2 regions of the Brevundimonas sp. RM1 genome follow, and region 1 is predicted to be linked to the other one. Evidence: predicted binding sites of a transcription regulator. Region 1 holds the regulator's gene; the other holds the start of a gene.
The links. The regulator HrcA, encoded in region 1, represses chaperone genes, less so after heat shock. The targets are predictions, from matches to a motif close to GTTAGCANTCNNNNNNNNNGANTGCTAAC.

Region 1 (14,371 bases):
CGTACATGGCCTCGCCCAGCTTCATCGAGGCCTGAGCCAGGGTGTTGGTCTTCTCGCGGATGGCCTCGGGGTCCGTGCCGTCCTTGGCCGACTTCAGATCGTCCAGAGCCGACTGAATGGTCGCCTTGGTCGCGTCGTCGATCTTGTCGCCGTGCTCGGCCAGAGCCTTCTCGGTCGAGTGGACCAGGCTGTCGGCGCCGTTCTGGGCCTCGACCAGCTCCTTGCGGGCCTTGTCGGCCGCGGCGTTGGCTTCGGCTTCCTTGACCATGTTCTCGATGTCGGCGTCCGACAGGCCGCCGTTGGCCTGGATGCGGATCGACTGCTCCTTGTTCGTCGCCTTATCCTTGGCCGTCACGTGGACGATGCCGTTGGCGTCGATGTCGAAGGCGACCTCGATCTGCGGCATGCCGCGCGGCGCGGGCGGAATGCCCATCAGGTCGAACTGACCCAGCACCTTGTTGTCGGCGGCCATCGGGCGCTCGCCCTGGAAGACGCGGATCGTCACGGCCGACTGATTGTCGTCAGCGGTCGAGAAGACCTGGGCCTTCTTGGTCGGGATCGTCGTGTTGCGCTCGATCAGGGGCGTGAACACGCCGCCCAGGGTCTCGATGCCCAGGGTCAGCGGAGTCACGTCCAGCAGCAGCACGTCCTTGACGTCGCCTTGCAGCACGCCCGCCTGAACGGCGGCGCCCAGGGCCACGACCTCGTCGGGGTTCACGCCCTTGTGCGGCTCCTTGCCGAAGAATTTCTTCACGGCTTCCTGAACCATCGGCATGCGGGTCATGCCGCCGACCAGCACCACTTCATCGATGTCCGAGGCCTTCAGGCCCGCGTCCTTCAGCGCCTTGGCGCAGGGCTCGATGGTGCGCTGAACCAGGTCGTCGACCAGGGCTTCCAGCTTGGCGCGCGACAGCTTGATGTTCAGGTGCAGCGGGCCCGAGGCGTTCATGGTGATGAACGGCAGGTTGACCTCGTACTGGGTCGTCGAGGACAGCTCCTTCTTGGCCTTTTCGGCCTCTTCCTTCAGGCGCTGCAGGGCCAGCTTGTCCTGGCGCAGGTCGACGCCCTGCTCCTTCTTGAACTCGTCAGCCAAGTAGTCGACCAGACGCAGGTCGAAGTCCTCGCCGCCCAGGAAGGTGTCGCCGTTGGTCGACTTCACCTCGAACACGCCGTCGCCGATCTCCAGGATCGAGACGTCGAAGGTGCCGCCGCCCAGGTCGTAGACGGCGATCTTCTGACCGTCGTTCTTCTCCAGGCCATAGGCCAGGGCGGCCGCGGTCGGCTCGTTGATGATGCGCAGGACTTCCAGACCGGCGATCTTGCCGGCGTCCTTGGTCGCCTGACGCTGGGCGTCGTTGAAGTAGGCCGGAACGGTGATGACGGCCTGGGTGACCTTCTCGCCCAGATAGGCCTCTGCGGCCTCCTTCATCTTGCCCAGGGTGAAGGCCGAGACCTGCTGGGGCGAATAGTCCTTGCCGTGCGCCTGGACCCAGGCGTCGCCGTTCGGGCCCTTGACGATCTCGAAGGGCACCATGCCCTTGTCCTTGGCCACCACCGGATCGTCATAGTTGCGGCCGATCAGGCGCTTGATGGCGAAGAAGGTGTTGGCGGGGTTGGTCACCGCCTGACGGCGCGCAGGCTGGCCGACGAGGATTTCGCCGCCGTCCTGGATCGCGACCACCGACGGGGTGGTGCGGGCGCCTTCGGCGTTTTCGATGACCTTGGGGTTCTTGCCGTCCATGACGGCGACGCACGAGTTGGTCGTGCCGAGGTCGATGCCGATGATCTTGGCCATGGGCTTGTCTTTTTCACTCCTTGCGGCGGGCGATGCGGCGGCCTCGGAAAATCAAGCGCCGCGCGTGACCGCCCCCAGTTGGGCTTTTGAGATTTTGCCTCGCCGGACGACGCCCGGTTCGGCGGTGGATGGGGTCGGCGGACAAACCCCTAACGAAAAGGGGGTTATCGCCGGATTGGCTCGGATATGGGAAAGACCGCAGGGGCTGCAAGGCCTTCCGCCCGGTTCCGGCCAGATTCCGCGCCTTATGGCGGACAAGGCGGCCCGGCGCCGCTAAATTCGGCCGATGATCCCGCAAAACAGCCCGCAACCGTCCAGAAAAGAGCTGAGGGAAGCGCCGACCGCCCTGCCCGGCTTTCGCCTGTGGCCCGGCCTGCTGGACGCCGCTGAACAGGCCGAACTGCTGGCCGAAGTGCGGCGAGGGCTTGAGGCGGCGCCCCTCTATCGCCCCGTCACGCCGGGCGGGCGGCCCTTCTCGGTGCGGATGAGCAATTTCGGCGCCCTGGGCTGGGTGTCGGACCGCGAAGGCTATCGCTATCAGCCGACCCATCCGGTGACCGGCGCGCCCTGGCCCGCCATTCCGCCCCGGCTTCTGGGCCTGTGGGACGCCCTGACCGGCTGGCCCACGCCGCCCGACGCCTGTCTGGTCAACCTCTATCAGGGCGAGGCGAAGATGGGGCTGCATCAGGACCGGGACGAGCGCGATCTGACGGCGCCCGTGCTGTCGATCTCCCTGGGCGACACGGCGGTGTTCCGCATCGGCCCGGCCGAGGGCGGCGCGACCGCCGCCGTGCGCCTGGCCTCCGGCGACGTCTGCGCCCTGACCGGCCCAGCGCGGTTGGCGCGTCACGGGATCGACCGACTGCTGGCGGGCTCGTCGCGGCTGCTGCCCGGCGGCGGGCGGGTCAACCTGACCCTGAGGGTCGCGGGATAGGCGGAAAGACTCGACGGCGCACAAAAAGCCGGGGCACTGTCACGCCTTCCACAGCGCCGACCGGAGACCCGAGATGACCCTGATCACCCGGCCCGAGGGCCTGAGCCCCGACCAGATCGCCCCCAGCCGCCGCAGCCTGGGCGCAGCGACGGCGGGCGGCCTGTTCTTCGCCGCCTACGCTCCCGCCGCCCTCAGCCAGTCGGCCCAGCCGATCGCCACCGACACGGCGGGCCTGATCACGGCCGACGCGGCCTATCCGGCGCCCGACGGCTTCGCCCTGCCCGCCTATGTCGCCCGACCCGAAGGCGCCGGCCCCTTCCCCGTCGTCATCGTCGTGTCCGAGATCTTCGGCGTGCACGAATACATCCGCGACGTCTGCCGCCGCCTGGCCAAGGCGGGCTATGCGGCCGTGGCCCCCGCCTTCTTCGTTCGCGTCCAGGATCCCGCCCCGCTCAGCGACATGCAGGCGATCCAGCGCATCGTCGCCGCCGCCGGCTACGACCAGGTGATGGGCGACATCGGCGCCACGCTGGACTGGATCGGGGCCCAGCCCTGGGCCAAGGCCGACAAGGTCGGGATCACCGGCTTCTGTTGGGGCGGCAAGGTGGTGTGGCAGGCCATGGCCCGCTTCCCGACGCTGGACGCCGGGGTCGCCTGGTACGGCCGCCTGTCCCCCGCCGCCACGGCCACTGACGAACAGAAGACGGCGGGCCGCCCCTGGCCCATCGACCTGGCGGGCGAGCTGAAAGCCCCCGTGCTGGGCCTCTACGGCGGTGCAGACAGCGGCATTCCAAACGACACGGTCAAGGCGATGAACGACGCCCTGAAGGCCGCCGGCCGGAACGACAGCCAGATCGTCCTCTACGACGACGCCCCGCACGGTTTCCACGCCGACTATCGCGCATCCTACCGCGAGGCGGATGCGAGGGACGGCTGGCGGCGGCTGCTGGCGCTGTTCGATACGAGATTGAAGAACTGACCCTTCCTTCCGCTCGCCCCGGCGGACGCCGGGGCCCAGTGCTTTGGCCGCAAGCGCGGTGCGGGAAGCCAAGCAAAGAAAAACGGCCCGACGCGTCTGCGCCGGGCCGTCCTCGTTTCAGCGTGCGAAGACCATCAGGCCTTGGCGTCGAAATTCCCGCCGGTCGTGTTCGGGTCCGCATAGGCGCCGCCCGCCGCGGCGCCCGAGCCCTTGGCCGCGACCACCACCATGGCCGCGCGCACGGTGCGGCCGAACAGGGCGTAGCCCGGCTGCAGCGTCTGGATGACGGCCCCGCCCGGCACGGTGTCCGAAGGCTGCTCCATCATCGCCTGATGCAGGTGCGGATCGAAGGCGTCGCCCGGCGCCGGATCGACGCGGGTCAGGCCGTTGGCCTCGAAGGCCGACAGCAGGGACTTCTGCGTCAGCTCCAGCCCCGTGACCATGGCGGCCGCCGGACCGTCCGCATCCTTCGGCGCCGTCGCCAGACCGCGCTCCAGGGTGTCGGCCACGCTCAGCAGATCCTTGGCGAAGCGCTGAATGGCGTAGGCGCGGGCGTCGTTCTGCTGCGTCTCGGCGCGGCGCTTGACGTTCTCGGCCTCGGCCACGGCGCGCAGGGCGCGGTCCTTCCACTGATCGCGCTCGGCGATCAGGGCGTCGACCACAGCCATGTCGCCGTCGGCGCCTTCCGCCGCAGCATCCGCCTCGGACTCCTTGATGTCCTGCTCGAGTTGATCCCGGGTCTCGTCGTTGATGTCGTTCACGTCTCTTGTCCGTCCAGAATCCGGCCCAGCACCCGGGCGGTATAGTCCACCAACGGGATGACACGGGCGTAGTTCAACCGCGCGGGTCCGATGACGCCGATGGCGCCCAGCACCCGCTGCCGGCCCGACATATAGGGCGCCGCGATCACGGCGGAACCCGAAAGCGAAAAGAGTCGCGTTTCCGCGCCGATATAGATGCGCACGCCCTGAGCCGCGCCGACGTCGTCCAGCAGGCCGATCAACTGCTCCTTCTGCTCCAGATCGTCGAACAGGACGCGCACCCGCTCCAGATCCTCGGCCGCGCGGGCGTCCTGCAATAGATTGCCGCGCCCGCGCACGATCAGGTTGCGGTCGTGGCCTGCGCCGCCCGCGCCGCCGCTCCAGGCCGCCAGCCCGTCCTCGACCAGGCGGGCGGCGGCGGCGTCCAGATCGCGCCGGGCGGCCTCCATCTCGGCCTTCATCTCATGCCGGGCCTCGGCCAGCGGACGGCCCTTCAGCCGGGCGCTGAGGAAGTTCGACGCCTCCTGCAGGGTCGAAGGCGTGACGCCCGGCGCCAGGTTCATCAGCCGGTTCTCGACCACCCCGTCGTCGGCGACCAGCACGGCCAGCGCCTGTCCGCCGCCCAGGGCCACGAACTCCACATGGCGCACCCCCGCCTCGCGCACCGGGCTGGCGACGATGCCCGCGCCGCCCGCCAGACCCGACAGCAGGGACGAGGCCGCATCCAGCGCCTCTTCGACATTGCGGCCGCCGCCCTTGGCGCCCAGAACGGCCAGCCGGGCGTCGATCTCGCGCCGCTCCTCCTGGCCGATGTCGCCGACTTCCAAGAGGCCGTCCACGAACAGCCGCAGGCCCGCATGGGTCGGCGCCCGCCCGGCCGATGTATGCGGCGAGGCCAGCAGCCCGGCCTGCGTCAACGCCTGCATGGTGTTGCGGATCGAAGCGGGCGACAGGTCCAGCCCGGCGCGCGACAGGGTGTGCGACCCCACCGGCTCGCCCGTCTCCAGATAGCTCTCGACCACCCGCCGAAAGATGTCGCGCGCCCGCGCGTCCAGCGTCGCCAGGCCCGGCGAGGGATGCAGCAGGCTCATGCCGTCATCCTCCGCGCCGCCCAGTCCGCGCGGGTCAGGCGATGGACCAGGCAGTCGTCCGTCCCGTTGAAGACGTGTCGCCCCTCCGGCCGAAAGCCCAGCCGCTGATAGAAACGATGCGCCTGCGTGTTGGAGTTGAGCGGATCGATCACCACGGCCTCGACACCCGGCCTGGCGAAACAGGCGTCCAACGCCTGGGTCATCATCTGCGCGCCATAGCCCCGGTTCAGGGCGTCGGCCTCGCCGATCCAGATATCGAGGGCGCGCAGGTTCGGCTCGATCTCGCCCCAATAGCCGTTGGGCTCGCCCGCCGGGTCGATGTCCAGCATGGCGCCGATCGGACGGCCGTCGACCTCGGCGATGAAGTAGCGGAAGACGTCGGACTGCGCAGCCAGCTCCTCGTCCCAGTCGGCGGCCTCGTGTTGGTCGGGGTCGTCGGTCAGGCAGGCGACGACATGCGGCGCCGTGTCCCAGCGCGCCAGGATCGCGGCGTCGGCGGCCACGGCCGGACGAAGACGCACGACAGACGGGTCAGGGCGGGACAGGCTCATGGTTTCAGGATAAGCACGCGCCATCCCGCTTCCAAGGAATTCCCATGCGCCCGTCCGAACGCACCCCCGAACAACTCCGCACCGTCACGCTGGAAACCGGCGTCAACCGCTACGCCGAGGGCTCGTGCCTGGTGTCCTTCGGCCACACCAAGGTGCTGGCGACGGCCTCGATCGAGGAGAAGGTGCCGGGCTGGATGCGCAACACCGGCCAGGGCTGGGTCACGGCCGAATACGGCATGCTGCCGCGCGCCACCCACACGCGCGGCCGCCGCGAAGCCGCCGCCGGCAAGCAGTCGGGCCGCACCCAGGAAATCCAGCGCCTGATCGGCCGCAGCTTGCGCGCCGTGGTCGACCTCAAGGCGCTGGGCGAGCGTCAGGTGCTGATCGACTGCGACGTGATCCAGGCTGACGGCGGCACGCGCACCGCCTCCATCACCGGCGCCTGGGTGGCGATGGCTTCGGCGCTCAACTACCTCAAGGACGAGGGCGTGCTGACGACCGATCCGATCCTGGATCAGGTGGCGGCCGTGTCCTGCGGCGTGTTCAACGACCTGCCGGTGCTGGACCTCGACTATGAGGAAGACTCCACCGCCGAGGCCGACAGCAACTTCGTCCTGACCGGCGCGGGCCAGATCGTCGAAATCCAGGCCACCGGCGAGAAGCGCGGCTTCAGCCGGGCCGAGTTCGACCGCCTGTTCGAACTGGCCGAAATCGGCTGCACCGAACTGTTCGCCCTGCAGCGCGCCGCCGTCGAGGCCGCCCGCCGATAAGGCTTTTCGCGGAGCCGGATCGGGGCCATCGTCGTTGCAAAGGCGAACCCCGATCCCGGAGCCCCGCATGACCCGACCGCCCCTTCTGGCCTGCCTGATCCTCGGCGGCCTGCTCGCCGCCTGCCAGCCGCGCCCGGAGCCGGCGGCCTCCGCGCCGGCCCCGACGCCCGCGCCTTCCCCCGCCCGCGAGCCCGAGGCCCGCCTGCCCGAAGGCCCGGACATGGCGCCCCAGCCGGTTCCGATCGACGACCGGCCCTGCCTTGAGACCCTAGGCGAAGCGGCTTCGGCCCGCCTGGTCCAGCGCTGCATCACCGTCAGCCCCGCGACCCGCCCGCCCTGCCACGCTTCCAACCCCTGCGACGTGATCCAGGGCGAGATCGATCGTTCCTGCGCGATGTGGACCCGCGACGGCGAAACCCCGCCGAAAGAGTGCAAGGGCTAGCTCCCTCTCCTGTTGGGAGAGGGATGACGCCGCGTTCTGTATCGCCTCAAGCGCGCTCAAACAGCGCGCGACCGCGTCGCGAGCGATAGCGCACAAAAAAGACCCCGGCGGATCGCTCCGCCGGGGCCTTCTTCAGTTCAGCGATAACGCCGAGGCTTAGTCGCGACGGCGACGGCCGCGGTCGCCGCCGTTACGGTCGCCCTTGGGACGGCCGCCGGTGTCTTCCGACAGCGGAGCTTCACCGCGTTCAGCGCGCTCGGCGTTGATCTTGTCGGTGATGTCCTCGCCGGTTTCCTGATCGACGACCTTCATCGACAGCTTGGTCTTGCCGCGATCGTCGAAGCCCAGGAACTTGACCTTGACCTCTTGGCCTTCCGACAGGACGTCGGCCGGGTTGGCGACGCGTTCCAGGGCGATCTGGGACACGTGGACCAGGCCGTCCTTGGCGCCGAAGAAGTTCACGAAGGCGCCGAAGTCGACGACCTTCACGACCTTGCCGGTGTAGATGGTGCCGACTTCCGGCTCCGAGGCGATGGATTGGATCCAGGCCTTGGCGGCTTCGATCTTTTCCTGCTCGTTGGCGGCGATCTTGATGGTGCCGTCGTCGCCGATGTCGATCTTGGCGCCGGTCTTTTCCACGATCTCGCGGATGACCTTGCCGCCCGAACCGATCACTTCACGGATCTTGTCGACCGCGATCTTGATGGATTCGATCTTGGGCGCGAACTCGCCCAGCTCGGCGCGGGGAGCCTCCATCGCCTTCGACATTTCGTCGAGGATGTGCAGACGACCGGCCGAAGCCTGCGTCAGAGCCTGCTGCATGATTTCCTTGGTGATGCCGGCGACCTTGATGTCCATCTGAAGGCTGGTGATGCCTTCCGAGGTGCCCGCGACCTTGAAGTCCATGTCGCCCAGGTGATCTTCGTCGCCCAGGATGTCCGACAGGATGGCGAACTCGCCCGACGGCTCCAGGATCAGACCCATGGCGATGCCCGAGACCGGACGGGCCAGCGGTACGCCGGCGTCCATCAGGGCCAGCGACGAACCGCAGACCGTGGCCATCGAGGACGAGCCGTTGGACTCGGTGATCTCCGACACCAGACGGATGGTGTAGGGGAAGTCTTCCTTCGACGGCAGCATCGGGCGGATGGCGCGCCAGGCCAGCTTGCCGTGGCCGATTTCGCGACGGCCCGGCGAGCCCATGCGGCCCGCTTCACCGACCGAATAGGGCGGGAAGTTGTAGTGCAGCAGGAAGGACTCTTTGTAGGTGCCCGTCAGGCTGTCGATGTACTGCTCGTCCTCGCCGGTGCCCAGGGTGGCGACGACCAGGGCCTGGGTTTCGCCGCGCGTGAACAGCGACGAACCGTGGGTGCGCGGCAGGACGCCGACTTCCGAGACGATGGCGCGGACCTTGTCCAGGGCGCGGCCGTCGACGCGGTGGCTGTTCTCGATGATGTCGCGACGCAGGACGTCGGCTTCGCATTCCTTAAACGCGGCCGAGAACTTGGACGAGTCGACGCCTTCCGGCTTCTCGTCGGTCTTCACCAGGGCCTCGGCGGCCTTCTTCTTGGCGGCGTCGACGCCCGAGCGGCGGTCATACTTGCCCGGGTGGGCGTAGGCGGCCTTGATCTCTTCGCCGACCAGCGCCTTGATCGAGGCGACCACGTCCGAGTGGTCTTCGGCCTGGAAGTCGAACGGCTCCTTGGCGGCGTGCTCGGCCAGATCGATGATGGCGTCGATAACCGGCTGCATGCCCGCGTGCGCGAACATCAGGGCCTCGAGCATCTTCTCTTCCGACAGCTCCTTGGCTTCGGATTCGACCATCATCAGGGCGTCCTGCGTGCCCGCGACGACCAGGTCCAGGGCGCTTTCGCCCATCTGGTCGATGGCCGGGTTCAGCACCAGCTCGCCGTCGATCATGCCGACGCGCGCGGCGCCGATCGGGCCCATGAAGGGCACGCCCGAGATGGTCAGAGCGGCCGAGGCGGCGACCATGCCCAGGATGTCGGGATCGTTCTCAAGGTCGTGCTGCAGCACGGTGACGATGACCTGGGTCTCGTTCTTGAAGCCCTTGACGAACAGGGGGCGGATCGGGCGGTCGATCAGGCGGGAGACCAGGGTCTCCTTCTCGGTCGGACGGCCTTCACGCTTGAAGTAGCCGCCCGGGATCTTGCCGGCCGCAAAGGTCTTTTCCTGGTAGTTGACCGTCAGGGGGAAGAAATCCAGGCCCGGCTTGGGCTGACGGCCGTAGACGACGGTGGCCAGGACCACGGTCTCGCCATAGGTCGCCAGCACGGCGCCGTCGGCCTGACGGGCGATGCGGCCCGTCTCGAGGGTCAAGGGGCGTCCGGCCCACTCGATCGTCTTGCGTTTGATATCGAACATGTTTCGTCTTTCGTCTCCCGCGGGCGTATTCCCGTCGGGGGTGTGCGGAGCGTCAGGCCGTTCAGTCCTTAACGGTCCCCGTTGACCTGACCGCGACATCGCGGCCGGGCGGGTGATTGAGGACCGGATTTCAGGCCCTCGCGTCGGTTGCGCCGGTAAGACCCGCGGCGCGCGGGAAAGCGTAGTCTAGGAGCGGAACGAGGCGCGGACGTGTCCGCCCGCGCCTCGTGGAATTATCCGATCCGCAACCGGGCGCGCCTTAGCGACGCAGGCCCAGCTTGGCGATCAGCGCCTGATAGCGGGCGCTGTCGGTCTTGTTCAGGTGGTCCAGAAGGCGACGACGCTGCGAAACCTGCTTCAGCAGGCCACGACGCGAGTGGTTATCCTTCTTGTGGGTCTTGAAGTGCTCGGTCAGGTTGGCGATGCGTTCCGTCAGGATCGCGACCTGGACTTCCGCCGAACCGGTGTCGCCCGTCGAGCGAGCGTTGTCGGCGATGACTTCAGCCTTACGTTGAGCCGTAATCGACATCAGAGTTCTCCGTTATGGGAGGTTGAAAACACGATCGGGTTCAAGCCGACCGGCCCTGAGATTGCCGAGCGCGACCAGGGTTCCGCCCTCGAAGACCGAAACCAGCCGCGAGCCGGCGGGCAGCCGGTCCTTGAGGGTTTCAATCTGTCGGGGGAGCAGAACGATCGGCCGTCCCTGCCTCAGAGAGAGGGCGTCCTGATCCGTCACGGCCAACTCCGGGATGTCGTCCAGAGCGGTCGAAACGGGCAGCAAGCCCTCAAAGGCGGCGCCCTTATGCGCCAACTCTTCCAGAAAATCCAGCGTTACGGCGTTGTCGACCGAGAACGGCCCCACCCGCTCGCGCCGCAGGTCCGAGACATGGCCCTCGGCGCCCAGCATGATCGCCAGGTCGCGCGCCAGGGATCGGACATAGACGCCCTTGCCCGTCCGCATCGTGATCTCGACGTGATCGGCGTCGGGCGCGGCCGTCACCGCCGCCTCATGAATGGTCACGCGACGGGACTGAAGTTCAACCTCGACCCCCGCCCGCGCCAGATCATAGGCGCGCTCGCCATTGACCCGTACGGCCGAGAAGGCCGGCGGCGTCTGGTCGACCTCGCCGACAAAGGACGGCAGGGCGGCCTTCACCGCCTCGACCGAGGGGCGCACGTCGGAACGAGCGATGATCTCGCCCTCGCGGTCGATGCTGTCGGTCGAAATGCCCCAGTGGATGGTGAAGCGATAGACCTTCTGCGCCTCCATCATGAAGGGCACCGTCTTGGTCGCCTCCCCCAGCGCGATGGGCAAGATGCCCGAGGCCAGCGGGTCCAGCGTGCCCGCATGGCCCGCCTTCTGGGCGTTGAACAGGCGACGAATCTTCGTCACCGCCTCGGTCGAACCCATCTCATAGGGCTTGTCCAGGCACACCCAGCCGTTGACGAGATCGCCCTTCTTGCGTCGTGCCATAACTCAGTCTTCGCCCTGGTCGTCAGCGTGTTCGATATCGGCGCGCACGCGCGGATCGTTGAACAGGCGGTCCATGTGGCTGGCCGTGTCGAAGCTCTCATCGTGGCGGAATTTCAGGTCCGGCGTGAACTTCATGTCGATGCGGCGGCCCAGCTGGCCACGCAGGAATTTGGCATGGTCGTTCAGCGCCTTGATGATCTCGCTCTCGTGACCCGTCGTTTCGGCGGCGTCGACGCCGGCGCCCAGCGGTTCGACGAAACAGGTCGCGTGCCGCAGGTCCGGGCTCATCCGCACCTCGGTCACGGTGACGGAGACGCCGACCAGGGCTTCATCGTGAATCTCATGCTCGCGCATGACGTCGACCAGGGCGTGGCGGATCAGTTCGCCGGCGCGCAGCTGGCGCTGCGACGGCCCCAGCGGGCCGCTGGCGTTGCGGGTGTGTTGCTTGCGGGCCATCGTGGGCTCCTCCTGCTCGCGCCGCCGGGGATCGGACGCCGGCTCTGAAACGCGAAGGGGCGGGGTCTAGTCGCCTGCGTCGTTCAAGTCCAGTTCCGCCGCACTCTGTTCCGCCTGCCGGGCCGCCCGCATCACCGCGCCTGAGGTCAGGCTGCGGGCCATGGGCATGGGCAGGCCGCCCGCGTTCAGCACCTCGGCCATCCAGTGATTGCACAGATGCCCGACCCAGAAGGTCTCGCCGCTGGCGTAGAAGACGGCGGCGTCGTCGTCTCTCTGCGCCGAAACCACCACCTGCCCGCCTTCATCCAGCCGCAGCGAATTCGCCACCCGTGCGCGCAGGGCGGCGAAGCCCTGGGGCGACAGGCGCAGCGTCGCCCGCCCCGGCTCGGCGAACAGCGCCGGATCGGCCGGATCGGGGTCCAGCATGAGCACCGAAGGATTGCCGCCGGGCTTGAAGAAGGCCCGCGCCCCGTCGGGCAGGCGGCCGCTGATCGCCCCCTGTTCGACATAGAAGACGGAGTCGCCCCAGCCGATCCGCACCCAGTCGCCCGGCGGCAGGGCCCGCACCGCCCGCGCCAGGGCGTCGTCGCCCGTCGCCAGCGCCGCGCGCGGCACGGCCAGGTCGGTGTGAAAGCCGTTGTCGAGCAGATGGACGACAATCGCCGTCTCCGACGATGCGGCGGGGAACAACGCTGGATCGCCCGGCCGCTGCGCCGTCCACACCCCGGCCAGCAGGCCGATCAGGACAGCGAGGCTCCAGCGCATCAGCACCTCCGCGCCGCCTAGTTGGTCCCGAAGGCGGCGGGGACGTCGCGGGCGGGCGAAGAGCCCTGCATCGTCGCCCATTCGCCGCGATAGTCGTAGTTCAGGGTGACGCAGTGACGGAACTGGCCGTCGGCCCAGCGCCCGACCGTCTCGATCGTCAGGGGATGGCCGGTGCGCACCCGTCCGACGACGATGAAGGCCTCGTCCGAGCCGGGGCACAGGGCGCGCGACAGGGCGCGGCCGTCGCCGTCGGTCGTGATGGTGTAGACCCCGCCGTCCGCCGCCCCCTGCGGCAGGACGCGCCGCACCTGATCCGGCCCGCCGCGCTCGAACCGGGCCGACCCGCGCGAGGTCGAAGAGAACAGGTTCCTCACCGAAGTGGCGCCGAACCAGCCGCGCTCGACCTCCAGCGTCACCCCGCGCGTCAGGGCCTGGGTGGCGCGGTCGCGCGCATCGAAGGACAGGAAACGAGTATCGGCCATCGCCGGCGTCGCTAGGGCGCCCAGGCCGGCGACGATCAGCAGCAGAGACAGGTCAGGACGAGGCATGGCGGCCCATTCATTAGCGCCCCCCGACGCGATAGAGCCGAACCCTAAGGCCAAGCGGGCTTCAGATGAAGCCCATCGAGTGGAAAGACGGCGGTCGATCCGTCATGATTACCCCTCCCCCCGCTACATGACCCAAGACCGTGTTCAGAGACCCCTTCGACATCGACAACTACGCCCAGGATCCGGATCACTACCTCGCCGTGCCCTTCGTGCCGACCGAGGAGGACACGGTCGAGGCCATGCTGAGTCTAGCGGGCGTCGGTCCCGGCGATCGTCTGTATGATCTCGGCTGCGGCGACGGACGCATCGTCATCGCCGCCGCCCGCGATCGCGACGCGCGCGGCGTCGGCGTCGACGTCGACCCCCTGCGGATCGCCGACGCCATGGAGTTCGCCGGCTGGGCCGGGGTCGAACACATGGTCGACTTCCGCGAGGAAGACCTGTTCAGCGTCGATGTCCGCGAGGCCACCGTGGTCAGCCTCTATCTCCTTCAGTCCATCAATGTGCAGTTGCGCCCGCGCCTGCTCAGCCAGCTGAAGCCCGGCGCCCGCATCGTCTCCCACGCCTTCGACATGGGCGACTGGCAGGCCGACGAGCGGATCAAGGTCGCCGACGGCTACATCTACAAATGGACGGTTCCCGCCTCGGTCGCAGGTCAATGGAGTTGGACGGGCGCCGACGGAACGCCGTGCCGGTTGGAGCTGGAGCAAACCTATCAGCAGGTCACGGGCCGCGCCTGGCTGGGGGAGATTGAGGTCGACCTGCTCGGCGCCGAACTGTGCGGAGAACGGCTGGAGATTGAGCTTCAGGCGAACGCCGCGACGCCGGTTCAGCGCTTCACCCTGACCTTCGCGGATGGCGCGTTGAAGTCCGCCGTCGAGACCTGACCTCACTCACCCGCTCATCCCAAAGACAAAGGGCGCGGCTTCCGTGGAAACCGCGCCCTTCATGTTTCAGGCCGTGAGGCTCAAGCGTCCTAGTCCAGGGTGCGCTTGATCTCTTCGACGGTGAAGCACTCGATGTAGTCGCCTTCCTTGATGTCCTGGAAGCCGGCGAACTGCATGCCGCACTCCTGACCCGAAGGCACTTCGTTGACCTCGTCCTTGAAGCGCTTGAGCGTGTTGAGCACGCCCAGCTCCAGCACCACCACGTCGTCGCGGATGATGCGGACGCGCGCGCCCTTGCGGACCACGCCCTCGGTGACGCGGCAGCCCGCGACCCGGCCGACCTTGGTGATGTCGAAGGTCTGCAGCACCTTGGCGTTGCCCAGGAAGGTTTCGCGCTGGAGCGGAGCCAGCATGCCCGAGAGCACGCCCTTAATGTCGTCCAGCAGGTCGTAGATGATCGAGTAGTAACGGATCTCGACGCCTTCACGCTCGGCCAGGTCGCGCGCCTGTTTCGAGGCGCGGACGTTGAAGCC
Region 2 (14,371 bases), 180 kb from region 1:
AGGCCCCGCTGGAGAGGAATGCGCCAGTGCTTCTGGCTCTGGCCGAGATCTACAACGTCGACGCCCTGCACCGCCCGGCGCGCACCATCGCCCCCTACGCCCACGACCTGCGCCGCCTGCCCGCCTTCCTGCAGCAACTTGAGATGGAATCGAACGGCAAGCAGGTGCGACGCGACGGCGCGCCCGTCGGCCGCCAGACCTGCCCCGTCATCTTCGGCGAGCCGGGTGCCAACGCTCAGCACGCCTTCTTCCAGCAATTGCATCAAGGGCCGCAGGTCGTGCCGGTCGAGTTCATCATCGTGGCCCGCACCTGCGAGGAAACGCCCTCGACCTATCTATGGTCCAACGCCCTGGCCCAGGCCCAGGCCCTGATGCAGGGCAAGACCGAAACCCAGGCCCGCGCCGAGCTGATCGCATCCGGCGCCTCCGAGGACGAAGCCGACCGCCTGGCGCCGCACAAGACCTTTCCCGGCAATCGACCGTCGACCGCCATTCTGATGGAGCGGCTGACGCCCCAGACCCTCGGCGCCCTGATCGCCCTCTATGAGCACAAGACCTTCGTCGAAGGCGTCCTGTGGGACATCAACAGCTTCGACCAATGGGGCGTGGAGCTGGGCAAGGTTCTGGCCAAGGCCCTGCTGAAGGACGCCGCCGCAGGCGCGCCCTCGGCGGACCTCGACCCCTCCACGGCGGACCTGCTGCGGCGGCTGACGGCGTGACCGTCGTCGCCCCGACCTGGCAGCGGCTGGAGGGGTTGGCCCTGCTCGTCCTCGCCGCCCTGGCCTATAGCCGCTTCGGCCAGAGCTGGGCGCTGTTCGCCGTTCTCTTCCTGGCTCCTGACCTCTCCTTCGCCGGCTATCTGGCGGGTCCGCGCGCAGGCGCATGGGCCTATAATCTGGCGCACAGCCTGATCGGACCCTTGGCGCTGGCGAGCGCGGGCCTGCTGGCCGCCGCGCCCTTGGCGACCGCCCTCAGCCTGATCTGGCTGGCGCACATCGGGTTCGACCGCGCGCTCGGCTATGGGCTCAAGTCGCTTGAAGCCTTCGGCCTCACCCACCTTGGTCTGATCGGTCCCGCCAGGCGCGCGGCGCAGGTCGATCAGTAGAGACCGCTAATGCGCGCGGCCGCTCTCTCCAGATAGGCCGCCGTCGGAAGCCCGGTTCCGTGATACAAGCCGCCGATGCTAAGGTGTGATCGCGCAACACACGGCGAAACGACCATGGACATGATGCTGGAGTTGACGGTCGCCACCGCCATGGTGCTGCTGACCGTGGGAACGCACGCGATCGGACTGCTCTGCCTGGGTCGCGTGCTGGCCGCCCTGGAAGCGCGCGAAAGTCCGGCTCCGGCAGCGGTCCGCCTCAACCCCCTGTCCACGCGCGGCGCCCTCTATACGGTGACTTTGGTGCTGGGCCTTTTCGTCATCCACGGGCTGGAGATCTGGAGCTACGCCGCCCTCTTCTACCTGCTGGAAGCCGTGCCCGATCTACGCGAAGCCGTCTATTTCTCGTCCATCAGCTACGGCTCCATCGGCTACGGCGACGCCTCCATTGATCCGGAATGGAAGCTGCTAGGCGCGATCGAAGGCATCAACGGCGCCATTCTTCTGGGCTGGACCGTGGCCTTCTTCGTCACGGTCATGGGACGACTTCTGCCGAGCGCCGAACGCGGCAGCGGCTTCGAATAGGCCGCCCGTGAAAAAAGGCCCGGCCGTGCGGCCGAGCCTTTCCTCATCTCATCCCCGCTTACCAGCGGCGGTCGTAGCGGTAGTCGCGATCACGATCGCGGTCGCGGCGGTTCTGATAGCTGCGCCATTCGCCGTGGTTCCGCCAATAGCGGCCGTCGCGGTAATAGCGTCCGTCGTTGCGCTCATAACGGCCGTTGTAATAGCCGTCGCGGCTGTTGATGCCGTGCTCGCGCTCCCAGTGGCCCTGGTTTCGATAGCAGCGGCCGCCGCGGTAGTAGCCACAGTCGTCGTTTTTCGAGGACGAGGCCGCGCCCAGCGCCGCGCCCGCCAAGGCGCCGCCCGCGACATAGCGTCCGTCGCCTTGGCCGATCAGGGCGCCGGCGACGCCGCCGACCACGGCGCCCAGGACGGCGTCACGGCCGGTGTTGTCGCGATCGCGGTCGCGATAATGCTGGGCCGCAGCCGGGGTCGAAGCCAGCATCGTCACAACCAGAGCAGGGGCGATAGCGCCGGCGCCGATCTTGAACAGGGTCTTCATGGCGGGCTCCTTTCGAAAGCCGGTTGATCCGTTGTCCCCCTTCTAGCGGCGCCTGTCTGAACGACCTCGGCGGCGGTCGTTCATTTTCGCTTCATCTGGGCGCCGATTTCAGGCCGCATCGCCCTTGACGCCCCCCCTCCCCCTGCCTAACTCCCCGGTCGTTAGCACTCGGGGAGGGCGACTGCCAAAGTCGTGGGCTCCGAGGGCTGGAACCAACATCCTAACGGGAGTTACTCAGATGGCGTTTCGTCCGCTCGGCGACCGCGTGCTGGTCAAGCGCGTTGAAGAAGAATCCAAGACCAAGGGCGGGATCATCATCCCCGATACGGCCAAGGAAAAGCCCCAGGAAGGCGAAGTCGTCGCCGTGGGCCCCGGCGTCCGTGACGAAGACGGCAAGTTCGTCGCCCTGGAGCTGAAAGCCGGCGACCGCGTCCTGTTCGGCAAGTGGTCGGGCAGCGAAGTGAAGATCGACGGCGAAGACCTGATCATCATGAAGGAATCCGACGTCCTGGGCGTGCTGTCGTAAGACGCGCCTCGGTTTCCGGTTTCTGATTTAAAATCTTATAGATAGGAGCAGCCCGCATGGCCGCTAAAATCGTAAAGTTCAACACCGACGCCCGCGACAAGATGCTGAAGGGCGTCAACGTCCTGGCTGACGCCGTCAAGGTGACCCTGGGTCCGAAGGGCCGCAACGTCGTGATCCAGAAGTCGTTCGGCGCCCCGCGCTCGACCAAGGACGGCGTTTCGGTCGCCAAAGAGATCGAGCTGGAAGACGCCTTCGAGAACATGGGCGCCCAGATGATCCGCGAAGTCGCCTCCAAGGCGAACGACAACGCGGGCGACGGCACCACCACCGCCACCGTCCTGGCTCAGGCCATCGTGCAAGAGGGCCTCAAGGCCGTCGCCGCCGGCATGAACCCGATGGACCTGAAGCGCGGCATCGACCAGGCCGTCGCCGTGGCCCTGGACGAAGTGAAGACCATCTCCAAGCCGGTCTCCAACAACTCGGAAATCGCCCAGGTCGGCACCATCTCGGCCAACGGCGACGCTGAAATCGGCGAGCTGATCGCCCTGGCCATGGCCAAGGTCGGCAACGAAGGCGTCATCACGGTCGAAGAAGCCAAGACGGCTGAAACCACCGTCGACATCGTCGAAGGCATGCAGTTCGACCGCGGCTACCTGTCGCCCTACTTCATCACCAACCCGGACAAGATGGAGGTCGCCCTCGAAGAGCCCCTCATCCTGCTCCACGAGAAGAAGCTGACCTCGCTGCAGCCCATGCTGCCGGTGCTGGAAGCCGTGGTTCAGTCGGGCCGCCCCCTGCTGATCATCGCCGAGGACATCGAAGGCGAAGCCCTGGCCACCCTGGTGGTCAACAAGCTGCGCGGCGGCCTGCGCGTCGCCGCCGTCAAGGCTCCGGGCTTCGGCGACCGCCGCAAGGCCATGCTGGAAGACATCGCCATCCTGACGGGCGGCCAGGTCATCTCTGAAGACCTGGGCATCAAGCTGGAAACCGTCACCCTGGACATGCTGGGCAAGGCCAAGAAGGTCTCCATCACCAAGGACGACACCACCATCGTCGAAGGTTCGGGCGAGAAGGACGGCATCGAGGCTCGCGTCGGCCAGATCAAGCGTCAGATCGAGGACACCACCTCGGACTACGACCGTGAGAAGCTGCAAGAGCGTCTGGCCAAGCTGGCCGGCGGCGTCGCCGTCCTGCGCGTCGGCGGCTCGACCGAAGTCGAAGTGAAGGAAAAGAAGGACCGCGTCGACGACGCCCTGAACGCGACCCGCGCCGCTGCCGATGAAGGCATCGTCCCGGGCGGCGGCGTGGCCCTGCTGCAAGCCTCCAAGAAGCTGATCGATCTGAAGGGCGTTAACGCCGATCAGAACGCCGGCATCAACATCGTGCGCCGCGCCCTGCAGGCTCCGATCCGTCAGATCTCCGAGAACTCTGGCGTCGAAGGTTCGATCGTGGTCGGCAAGGTCATGGACTCGACCGACGCCTCGTTCGGCTTCAACGCCCAGACCGAAGAGTACGGCGACCTCGTCCAGATGGGTGTGATCGATCCGGCCAAGGTCGTCCGTTCGGCTCTGAAGTCGGCCGCCTCGGTCGCCGGCATCATGATCACCACGGAAGCCGCCATCGCTGACGCGCCGAAGAAGGCCTCGGCCGGCGGCGCCCCCGACATGGGCGGCATGGGCGGTATGGGCGGCATGGACTTCTAAGGAAGTCCGGCTTCTCAAAGCTCAAACGACGGAAGGGCGGGATCGAAGGATCCCGCCCTTTTCTTTTCCTTCTTCATCGAGACGATGAAGGACTATTCACCCGCCTCCCCGACTTCACGCCCCGCCAGCCGCGCGCCCTCGACCACCGCCGGGTCGTTCCGCGCCGTGTCCAGCACCCAGTCGCGGAAGCGGGCGATCTTGGGGGTCAGGCGGCGGCCGGGCGGGTAGCAGAGCCAATAGCCCTCGGCCAGGGCGACGGTCTCCTTGAACGGCCGGACCAGAAGTCCCCGTTCGATCTCGCGGCCGTAGAGGATGGGCGAACCCAGGGCCACGCCCTGATCGCCCAGCGCCGCCGCCACCTCCATCGCCTGATTGTCGGCCGTCAGACGCGGCGACGGGGCGGCGTCGGCGGGCGCCACCCCGGCGGCGGCGAACCAGGCCGCCCACTCCTCCGGCTCTCCGACCAGATGGGCGCGTTTCAGATCAGCAGGCGTCTTCAGATCCAGCCGATCGCGCATGGCGGGGGTGCAGACGGGCGTGAAGACGGCCGGCATCAGGAAACGGCTCTCCAGTCCGGGCCAGCGGCCCGAACCGAAGCGCAGCGCCACGTCCAACCCGTCCGCGCTGAGGCTGGACAGGACCGGGCTGGTGTCCACCCGCACCGCCAGGTCGGGGTTGGCCAGTTGAAAAGACCCCAGCCGCGTCGCCAGCCACTGGGTCGCCAGAGTCTGAAGCGTCGTGACGGCCAGCACGCCCTGGTCGGTCTCGACCACCTCGGCCACGGCGCGACGCAGCAGGGTCATCGCCTCGGTCGCCGCCGTGGCCAGGCGCTCGCCTTCGGGCGTAAGGGCCACCTGCCGCGTGCCGCGCGTGAACAGGGGCCGCTCCAGCCGTTGCTCCAGATCGCGGATACGCCAGCTGACCGCCGCCTGGCTCATGCCCAGAATCTCGGCCGCGCGGGTGAAGCTGAGCAGACGCGCCGCCGCCTCGAACACGCGAAGCGCGTCGACCGGGATGCGGGAAAGAGGATCAGACATAAGCTAGCCTTATGGATGAACGCCGTCGTCTCGTTTGTGACAGCCGCCACCATGCGCCATTCTGTTGATCTCAGAAAGGAGGACGAACAATGGAAGACATTCACCGCACTCATAAGGAACCCGCGTGGGGCTGGATCGGAGCCTTGCTTGACGCCCACCGCCTTTCACGCCGCGAAACCGGCGATGTCCGTCTCAGGGCCCGACCCTGCCCGACGCCCCCGCGTCGGGCGGCCTGCTGACGGCCGCCGCTGCGCCGGGCGCGACCCCAAGCGCGCGACAAGCGCGACAAGGCGTCGCGCCCGGCGTCCTTCCGTCAGCGGAGCGGTTGCCCCCGCGCGGCGCCCCCGCCCATAAAGGCGCCTTCATCGTCACAGAGGGGGCCCTGATCGATGCGCCGCACCACCCGTATTCCGTCCTTCGCCGCAGCCGCGCTGATCGCCGCCGCCGGTCTAAGCGTCGCCGTTCCGGCCGAGGCCCAGTCGCGCCGCGCCGCGCCCGCCGCCGAGCGTTCGGACTGGCCCGCCCGCGCCGCTCCGGCCCAGACGCGCGCCGTGACCTTCGCCGCATCGGCCGCCCCGTCGGGCGCCCTGGTTCTGCCGCTGTCGTCGGAGGCCGAGCTGGCCGCGCGCGGCGCCGCCCTGGACGTCGCGACGCGTCAGACGATCGCCTCGGCCCTGACCGCCGCCCGCTTCGACTACAAGGCGCGCCAGACGCTGAGCCTGCATGGCGTCGGCGGCTGGGACCGCATCCTGGTCATCGGCCTGGGCGAAGCGCCCAAGGCCGCAGACATTCAAACCGCCGGGATCGTCGCGGGTCGCGCCCTGAACAGCCAGCCCGGCGCCCTGACGGCCGTGACCTCCGGCCTGTCGGCTGATCTGGCGTCGGAGCTGGCGACCGGCCTGGGCATCGGCCACTATCGCTCGGACCTCTATGTCACCACCGGCCGCGACCGTCCGGCGCCCGGCGCCCTGACCGTCGTCGCCGATGACGCATCGGGCGCCCAGGCGCACCACCGTCGCGGCGCCGCCCTGATCGAAGCCATGGCCTGGACCCGCGACGTGTCCAACGAACCGGCCAACATCATCTATCCGGAAAGCTTCGTCGAACGCGCCCGCGTCGCCTTCGCCGGCGTGCCGGGGGTCGAGATCACCGAGTTGGACGTGCCCGCCATGCAGCGCCTGGGCATGGGCGCCCTGCTGGGCGTCGGCCAGGGCTCCAACCGCCCGCCGCGCCTGCTGGCCGTGCGCTATCGCGGCCAGGGCGCGTCCAACGACGGCCCGATCGCCCTGCTGGGCAAGGGCATCACCTTCGACTCCGGCGGCATCTCCATCAAGCCCGGCGCCAATATGGGCAATATGAAGATGGACATGTCCGGCGCCGCCAGCGTGGTCGGCGCGGTCCTGGCCCTGGCCAAGTCCGGCGCGCCGGTGGACGTGGTCGCCGTCGCCGCCCTGGCCGAGAACATGCCCGACGGCGGCGCCATCCGCCCCGCCGACGTGCTGACCGCCATGAACGGCAAGACCATCGAGATCATCTCGACCGACGCCGAAGGCCGCCTGGTCCTGGCCGACGCCGTGGTCTGGGCCGACACGACCCTGAACCCCGCCGCCATCGTCGACGTGGCCACCCTGACCGGCTCGGTCGGCGGCGCCCTGGGCAATGACTATGCGGGCCTGTTCAGCCGCCACGACGCCCTGGCCGACCAGCTGAAGACGGCGGGCGACGCCACCGGAGAGACGCTGTGGCGCCTGCCGCTGCACCCCTCCTATGTGCGGGCCACCTCCTCGACCATCGCCGACATCAAGAACTCGGGCGACGGCGGGGCGGGCGCGGGCACGGGCGCCCACTTCATCGGCTATTTCGCCCGCCCTGAGACGCCTTGGGCGCATCTGGACATCGCCAACATGGCCTTCGGCGCAGCCAACGACGTGAAACCGGCGGGATCGGCGGGCTACAGCGTCCGCCTGCTGGAACGCTTCGTGCGCGATTTCCAGCCGGTGACGAAGGAGAAGGGAACGGGCGGCTACTGAGGCCGCCCCTTCTCAACCTTCCTTGATGGCGACGATCTCGACCGACTGGCCCGCGACCGTCGCCTCATCCCCCTCGCGCTTGCCCAGCAGGGCGCGGGCCAGGGGCGAGACGTGGCTGACGCTGCCCTTGGACGGGTCGGCCTCGTCCTCGCCGACGATGCGCCAGGACTGGGTGCGGCCGTCCTCGCGCTCGATCGTCACCGTGTCGCCGAAACGGACCTTGCCGTCCGGCGGCGCCTCGACCAGCTGGGCCGTGCCCCGGCGCGCCGACCAGTAGCGCAGGTCGCGCGTCGCCCGCGCCATGGCGGTGCGATCGGCCTCGATGGAGCCTGCCGCCTGAGCCGCCGTATAGGCCGCGCGCGCGGCCGCCAGCTCGGCCTCGATCTGGGCCAGCCCCTGCGGCGTGACGAGGTTGGGATGGGGCGAGATCGGCCGGTCCAGCAGGTCCGCCGCCGTGGCTTCCAGATCTTCTTCCCGTGTAAAGGCGACGCTCATGTTGGCCAGCATAGGCCGCGGCGGACATTCCCGCTAGGAAGGCGTCGATGACCTCCGCCCCCGCAACAGTCGCCGTGATCGGCGCCGGTCCCGCCGGACTGATGGCCGCCGAACGTCTGGCTCAGGCGGGCCTGCGCGTCGTCGTCCATGAGCGGATGCCCTCGATCGCGCGCAAGCTGCTGATGGCCGGGCGCGGCGGGCTGAACCTGACCCATTCGGAGCCGCTGGAGCCGTTCCTGAACCGCTATGACGCCGCCGCACAGGCGCGCATCAAGGGCTGGCTGGACGCCTTTTCGCCCGCCGATCTGATCGAATGGGTCGAGGGGCTGGGCCAGCCGACCTTCGTCGGTTCATCCGGACGGGTGTTCCCGAAAGCGATGAAAGCCTCGCCCCTGCTGCGCGCCTGGTTGGCGCGGCTGGAGGGTCTGGGCGTCGAGGTCCGCACCCGCTCGCGCTGGACCGGCTGGCAGGGCGAGGCTCCGACCTTTGACACGCCCGATGGCGAGCGGATCGAACGCGCGGACGCCGTCGTTCTGGCCCTCGGCGGCGCCAGTTGGGCGAAGCTGGGGTCCGACGCCGCATGGGTTCCGACGCTGGAGAAGGCGGGCGCCGAGGTGGCCGTCTTCCGTCCCGCCAACGTCGGCTTCGACGTCGCCTGGTCGCCGAACTTCCGCGACCGCTTCGCCGGAACGCCGCTGAAAGGCGTCGCCCTGATGCACGGCGACCGCACCGTGCGCGGCGAGGCCATGATCGCCGCCTATGGGATCGAGGGCGGCGGCGTCTACGCCTTGTCCGCCGGTCTGCGCGAAGCGGTGGAGCGCGACGGATCGACCGTGCTGACGCTCGACCTGCGGCCCGATCTGAGCGTCGAAGCCCTCGCTCAGCGTCTGTCGAAACCGCGCGGCAAGGACAGCCTGTCGAACTGGCTGCGCAAGGCCGCGCGGCTGGACGCCGCCTCTGTCGCCCTGCTGCGTGAAGGCGGTCCGCTGCCCGCAGACCCGGCCGAACTGGCCGCACGGATCAAGGGCGTCGCCCTGACCTTGACCGGGGTGCAGGGTCTAAGCCGCGCCATCTCCTCGGCCGGAGGCGTGGCGCTGAACTCTGTGGACGACCGGCTGATGCTGAAGACGCGGCCCGGCGTCTTTGCCGCGGGCGAGATGCTGGACTGGGAGGCGCCGACCGGCGGCTATCTGCTCCAAGCCTCCTTCGCCTCAGGCGTCGTCGCGGCGGACGGCGTGCGCGCCTGGCTGAACGGGCGCTGAGGCCTTTCAGGGTCGACAGCGGCGCCCTCAGGGGGCAGCGTGGCGCAAATCGTTCAAGAGCTGAGCCCGCCCATGACCCTCGCCCGTTCCGCCGCCGTCGGCCTGATCGCCGTCCTGATGTGTTCGACCTCCGCGCTCGCCCAGACCGGCCGCGTCGACCCGGCCCGACTGAACGAGGCCACGCGCGTCCTGGCGTCTGATGAATTCGAAGGCCGCGCCCCGGTCACGCCCGGCGAAGACCGCACCGTCGAATGGCTGTCGCAGCAGTTTCAGGCGCTGGGCTTAGAGCCCGGCGGCCCCAACGGATCGTGGGTGCAGGTGGCCCAGGTCAGCCGCACCAGCCAGGACGGTCCCGCCGCCATCAGCGTTTCCGCCAACGGCCGCACGACCGAACTGCAGCGCGCCAAGGACGTCATCGTCTCATCCGACCGTCCGGTGGAGCGCATCAGTCTGACCGACGCGCCTCTGGTCTTCGTCGGCTATGGCGTCGACGCGCCCGAGCGTGGGTGGGACGACTACAAGGGCGTCGATCTGACCGGCAAGATCATGCTGGTGCTGGTCAACGACCCCGACTTCGGCGCGCCCGAAGGCCACCCGGTCAACGGCAAGTTCGACGGTCAGGCCATGACCTTCTATGGCCGCTGGACCTATAAGTTCCAGGTGGCGGCGGCGCATGGCGCGGCGGGCGTTCTGGTCATCCACGACACGCCGGGCGCGGGCTATCCTTGGTCGACGCTGGAGAATTCCTCGACCGCGCCCAAGTTCGACATCGTCCGCGCCGATCCGAACAAGGAGCGCGTGGCGGCGCAGGGCTGGATTCAGGGCGCGATCGCCGAACAGCTGTTCAGGGACGCCGGCCTCGACTTCGCCGCCCTGAAGGACCAGGCGCGCACGCCCGATTTCCGCCCCGTAGCGCTGGACGGCGTGACCATGTCCATCGACTTCGGCCAAAAAGCCGACCGGGTCGAGACGCGCAACGTCATCGGCCGCCTGCCCGGAACCAAATACCCGAACGAGACCGTCATGTTCGGCGCCCACTGGGACGCCTATGGCCGCGCCACGCCGAAGAACGGCGACGACATCTATAACGGCGCCGTGGACAATGCGACGGGCGTCGCCGGCGTCATGGAGATCGCCCGCCTGTTCGCCGAAGGGCCGCGGCCCGAACGCTCGACTGTCTTCATCAGTTGGGCGGCCGAGGAGACCGGCCTGCTGGGCGCCGAATACTATGCCGCCAATCCGGTCTGGCCGCTGGAGACGACTGTCGCCAACATCAATATGGACAGCCTGCTGCCGGGGACCGAGATCGACCCGAACATCGTCGTCATCGGCGCGGGCAAGAACGATCTGGACGACCGGCTGGCGGTGCTGGCCGCGCGCGAGGGTCGTCGTCTGATCCCCGACCCGGCGCCGCACGCAGGGGCCTTCTATCGCTCGGACCACTTCCCGCTGGCGCGCAAGGGCGTGCCCGCCCTGTTCGCCGCCGCAGGCTTCACCGGTCACAACGAAGCCAGCCGGGACTATGTCGCCAACCGCTATCATCAGCCGACGGACGAATGGACGCCGCAGTGGAAGATGGACGCCGCCGCCGCCGATGTGCAGCTGCTGTATGAGGTCGGCCGCGACCTGGCCAACTCGCGCGACTGGCCCGCGTGGAAGCCGGGCGACGAGTTCGAGGGCGCGCGCAACGCCTCGGCGTCGGCGCGCCAGTAATCGGCCGCAAGTGACGTGAAGCCGCCAAGGCGCTAGACCGCATCCATGACCAGCCTCCCCGACCTCCACGGCGTCTGCCCGCCGCGTTTCAATGCGGTGAAGGACGCCTTCGCCGCCAACTTCACCGACGCCCCCGAAGGGCTGAACGAACTGGCCGCGCGCTTCAGCGTGACCCTCGACGGCGAGACGACGGTGGACCTGTGGGCCGGCTCGGCCGATCTGGCGGGGACCAAGCCTTTCGCCGAGGACACCCTGGTCCCGGTCTTCTCGACCGGCAAGGCGGTGATGGCCCTGATGATCGCGCGCTGCGTGGACAAGGGGCTGCTGTCCTATGAGGACCGGGTCGCCGATCACTGGCCCGCCTTCGGCGCGGCGGGCAAGGACCAGCTGACCGTCGGCCAGCTGATGAGCCACCAGTCCGGCCTGCCGGGCTTTTCCGACGGCGTGGAGCCGGCCATCTGGTTCGATCGTCAGGCGGTGCTGGACAAGCTGGCGGCCCAGACGCCGCTGTGGGCGCCGGGGACGGCGTCCGGCTATCACCCCATCACCATCGGCTATCTGGCGGGCGAGCTGTTCCGCATCGTCGACGGGCGGACCATGGGCGCGGCCCTGCGCGAAGACTTCGCCCAGCCGTTCGATCTGGACCTGTGGATCGGCCTGCCGGAAAGCGAACACGGCCGCGTGGCCCAGTTGCGCAAACCCGCCGCCGCGCCGGACCTCGGCCCCATCGACGCGATCAAGAAGGCGGCCTTCCTGGATCGCGGCTCGGCGCCCGGCGGACGCGGCTCGACGGAGTGGCGCATGGCGGAGATCCCCTCGGCCAATCTACACGCCACAGCCAAGGATCTGGCGCGGATGATGTCCCTCGTCGCCACGGGCGGCGCGCTGGATCATCTGCCGGTGCTGTCGGAGGAAACCCTGACCCAGGCGACGCGCGAACGCATCCACGGACTGGATAAGGTCGTGCCGTTCCACATGAATTGGGCGGCCGGGTTCATGCGCAATGAAGGGCTGAACATTTTCGGCCCCAACCCGACAACGGTCGGCCACACAGGCTGGGGCGGGTCGATGGCGTTCGCCGATCAGGCGGCGGGCGTCTCGGCCGCCTATGTCATGACGCGCCAGTCGCCCCACCTGCTCGGCGATCCGCGCGCCCTGCGGTTGGTCGAAGCGCTCTACACGGCCTTGTAGGGCGACGCCTTAGGCTTCCGGCCCCCAAGCCAGCTGGTCGTGGACGATCAGCCAGCCGTCGACCGTGCGGCGCAGAATCCGGGTGAACAGGCCGCGATGGGTCTTGCCGTCGCGCGTCATCACCGCCCGGCCTGAGACCACCGCCGTATTGACGTCGAACTGCATGGTCTCGAACCACTCATAAGACAGCGTCCCCAGGCCGCCCGGCGCCGCCGCGCGGGCGTCCAGGGCGGAGCGCACGCTGTCGGGCCCCTTCAGCGGAGTGTCGCCCAGGAAGACCAGTAGCGGCTCGTCATGGACATAGGTGGCCATGACCGCATCCACCTGACCCGAGGTCCAGGCGGCGGCGGCGGCGTCCAGGGCGTCGCTGACGGCGTCGAAGGTCTCGGCCGTGGTCGGCGGGGCGGCGACGGCGACAGGCGCGCCCGGCGCGGCGGTCGGCGCGGCCTCGCGGCTCACCCCGACGCGAGCGGTGCGGATCACTTCATCGCCGCCGGTCTGAACCGCGCCATGGGCGCAGGCCGTGGTCCCCCCGACGAGCAGAACGGTTGCGGCGGCGGCGGCGAGGAAGCGGGAACAGATCATCATCGCCTTCTTCTTTAGGACGGGACGGCGCCCGACCTCAACGCACAGGCGGCGGATTCTCGCCGAGGGCGTCCATGCGGTCCTCGGCCGGGTCGTCCAGAAGACCGGGTTCGGGCGCCACGATGGTCTCGGCGGTGTCCGACGCACGACGCACCTTGAGCACCGCGCCCAGGGCGAAGACGGCGGCTCCGACCCAGATGAAGGCGAAGGAGGCGATGCGCAGGCTGCCCAGGGCCTCGCCCTGCAAGGCGCCGATGACGAAGACGATGGTCGGGGCCAGGAACTGCAGAAAGCCCATGCTGGACAAGGGCATCCGCCGCGCCGCCCAGGCGAACAGGGCCAGCGGGATGACCGTCGCCGGTCCCGCGAACAGCAGCCAGGCGGAGGCGGCGGGGGAGGCGGTGAAATGGCCCTGACCCGTCGCCTCGATGAAGACGACCCACGCCAGGCCGGGCAAGGCCAGCAGCAGGCATTCCATGAACAGGCCGGTCTGGGCGTCGACCGAGACCCGTTTGCGGATGATGCCGTAGCCGGCGAAGCTGAAGGCCAGCAGCAGCGACACCCAGGGCATATGGCCCAGGGCGACCGCCTGAAGAACCACGCCGATCGCCGCCAGGACGATGGCGATGACGCCGAAACGGTCGATCCGCTCACGGAACAACCAGGCCCCGGCGGCCATGTTCAGCAGCGGATTGAGATAATAGCCGAGCGAAGCGTCCAGCGTCCGGCCGTTGTTCACCGCCATGACGTAGGTGGTCCAGTTGGCGGCGATCAGCACCGCCGACAGGGCCAGCCAGCCCAGCACCCTGGGCTGGCGGAAGACGGCGACCACCTGGGCCCACTGGCGCGACAGCATGACCAGGATCAGGGCCCAGACCAGGCCCCAGACGGCGCGGTGGCCCATGATCTCCCAGGCGTCCGCGCCCTGATGCGCCATCTGCTGGAACACCAGGGGAATGAAGCCCCACAGCAGGTAGCAGAGCACCCCCGCCGCCAGGGCGGCGCGGGCTTCGGACGCAGGAGCAGCAGGGGAGGCGCTCACACTGGAACCTTTCGATCCCCGCCGCATCGCCGACGCGGCGGGATCATGGAGTGCTCAAACGGCCCTCAAGCAGCCCCGCACCGCGTGCGGGGCGTTAGGGTCTCTTAGACAGTCAAAGTGCGGTAGCCGCTCTTGGGCGAGATGACGCCGGTCTCGTCCAGCAGTTGGGCGATCTGCACGGCGTTCAGGGCCGCGCCCTTGCGCAGGTTGTCCGACACCACCCAGAACGACAGGCCGTGCTCGACGGTCGGATCCTTGCGGATGCGCGACACATAGACGGCGTGCTCGCCCGCGGCGTCGACCGGGGTGATGTAGCCGTCATGCTCCTGCTTATCGACGACCAGGATCCCCGGCGCCTCGCGCAGGATTTCGCGCGCCTCGTCCGGTTCGATCGGGCGGTCGAACTCGACCGTCACGGCCTCCGAATGGCCGACGAAGACCGGCACGCGGACGCAGGTGACGGTCAGCTTGATCGACGGGTCGAGCATCTTGTGCGTCTCGTCCCACATCTTGGCTTCCTCGTCGGTGTAGCCGTCGTCGCGGAACGAACCGATGTAGGGAA

Region 2: groES (co-chaperone GroES) is a predicted target of HrcA. The motif match lies at 2,386-2,414, and genes of this name have one in related genera.

Annotation. Positions count from the first base shown of each region.
Region 1 is NZ_JBRERY010000002.1:81,141-95,511, forward strand. It holds gene dnaK (molecular chaperone DnaK) at 1-1,795, opposite strand, end outside; gene ACU5AP_RS02320 (alpha-ketoglutarate-dependent dioxygenase AlkB) at 2,082-2,729, shown strand; gene ACU5AP_RS02325 (dienelactone hydrolase family protein) at 2,803-3,708, shown strand; gene grpE (nucleotide exchange factor GrpE) at 3,843-4,469, opposite strand; gene hrcA (heat-inducible transcriptional repressor HrcA) at 4,466-5,560, opposite strand; gene ACU5AP_RS02340 (GNAT family N-acetyltransferase) at 5,557-6,111, opposite strand; gene rph (ribonuclease PH) at 6,156-6,881, shown strand; gene ACU5AP_RS02350 (hypothetical protein) at 6,949-7,323, shown strand; gene pnp (polyribonucleotide nucleotidyltransferase) at 7,480-9,708, opposite strand; gene rpsO (30S ribosomal protein S15) at 9,968-10,237, opposite strand; gene truB (tRNA pseudouridine(55) synthase TruB) at 10,250-11,182, opposite strand; gene rbfA (30S ribosome-binding factor RbfA) at 11,186-11,638, opposite strand; gene ACU5AP_RS02375 (DUF2459 domain-containing protein) at 11,705-12,403, opposite strand; gene ACU5AP_RS02380 (hypothetical protein) at 12,421-12,951, opposite strand; gene ACU5AP_RS02385 (SAM-dependent methyltransferase) at 13,092-13,838, shown strand; gene infB (translation initiation factor IF-2) at 13,928-14,371, opposite strand, start outside.
Region 2 is NZ_JBRERY010000002.1:258,378-272,748, reverse strand. It holds gene pgi (glucose-6-phosphate isomerase) at 1-719, shown strand, start outside; gene ACU5AP_RS03275 (DUF4260 domain-containing protein) at 716-1,105, shown strand; gene ACU5AP_RS03270 (ion channel) at 1,220-1,687, shown strand; gene ACU5AP_RS03265 (hypothetical protein) at 1,746-2,225, opposite strand; gene groES (co-chaperone GroES) at 2,464-2,751, shown strand; gene groL (chaperonin GroEL) at 2,808-4,454, shown strand; gene ACU5AP_RS03250 (LysR substrate-binding domain-containing protein) at 4,547-5,491, opposite strand; gene ACU5AP_RS03245 (leucyl aminopeptidase) at 5,881-7,521, shown strand; gene greA (transcription elongation factor GreA) at 7,534-8,016, opposite strand; gene ACU5AP_RS03235 (NAD(P)/FAD-dependent oxidoreductase) at 8,064-9,278, shown strand; gene ACU5AP_RS03230 (M28 family metallopeptidase) at 9,351-10,991, shown strand; gene ACU5AP_RS03225 (serine hydrolase domain-containing protein) at 11,037-12,182, shown strand; gene ACU5AP_RS03220 (YybH family protein) at 12,192-12,770, opposite strand; gene rarD (EamA family transporter RarD) at 12,805-13,809, opposite strand; gene ACU5AP_RS03210 (aspartate-semialdehyde dehydrogenase) at 13,914-14,371, opposite strand, start outside.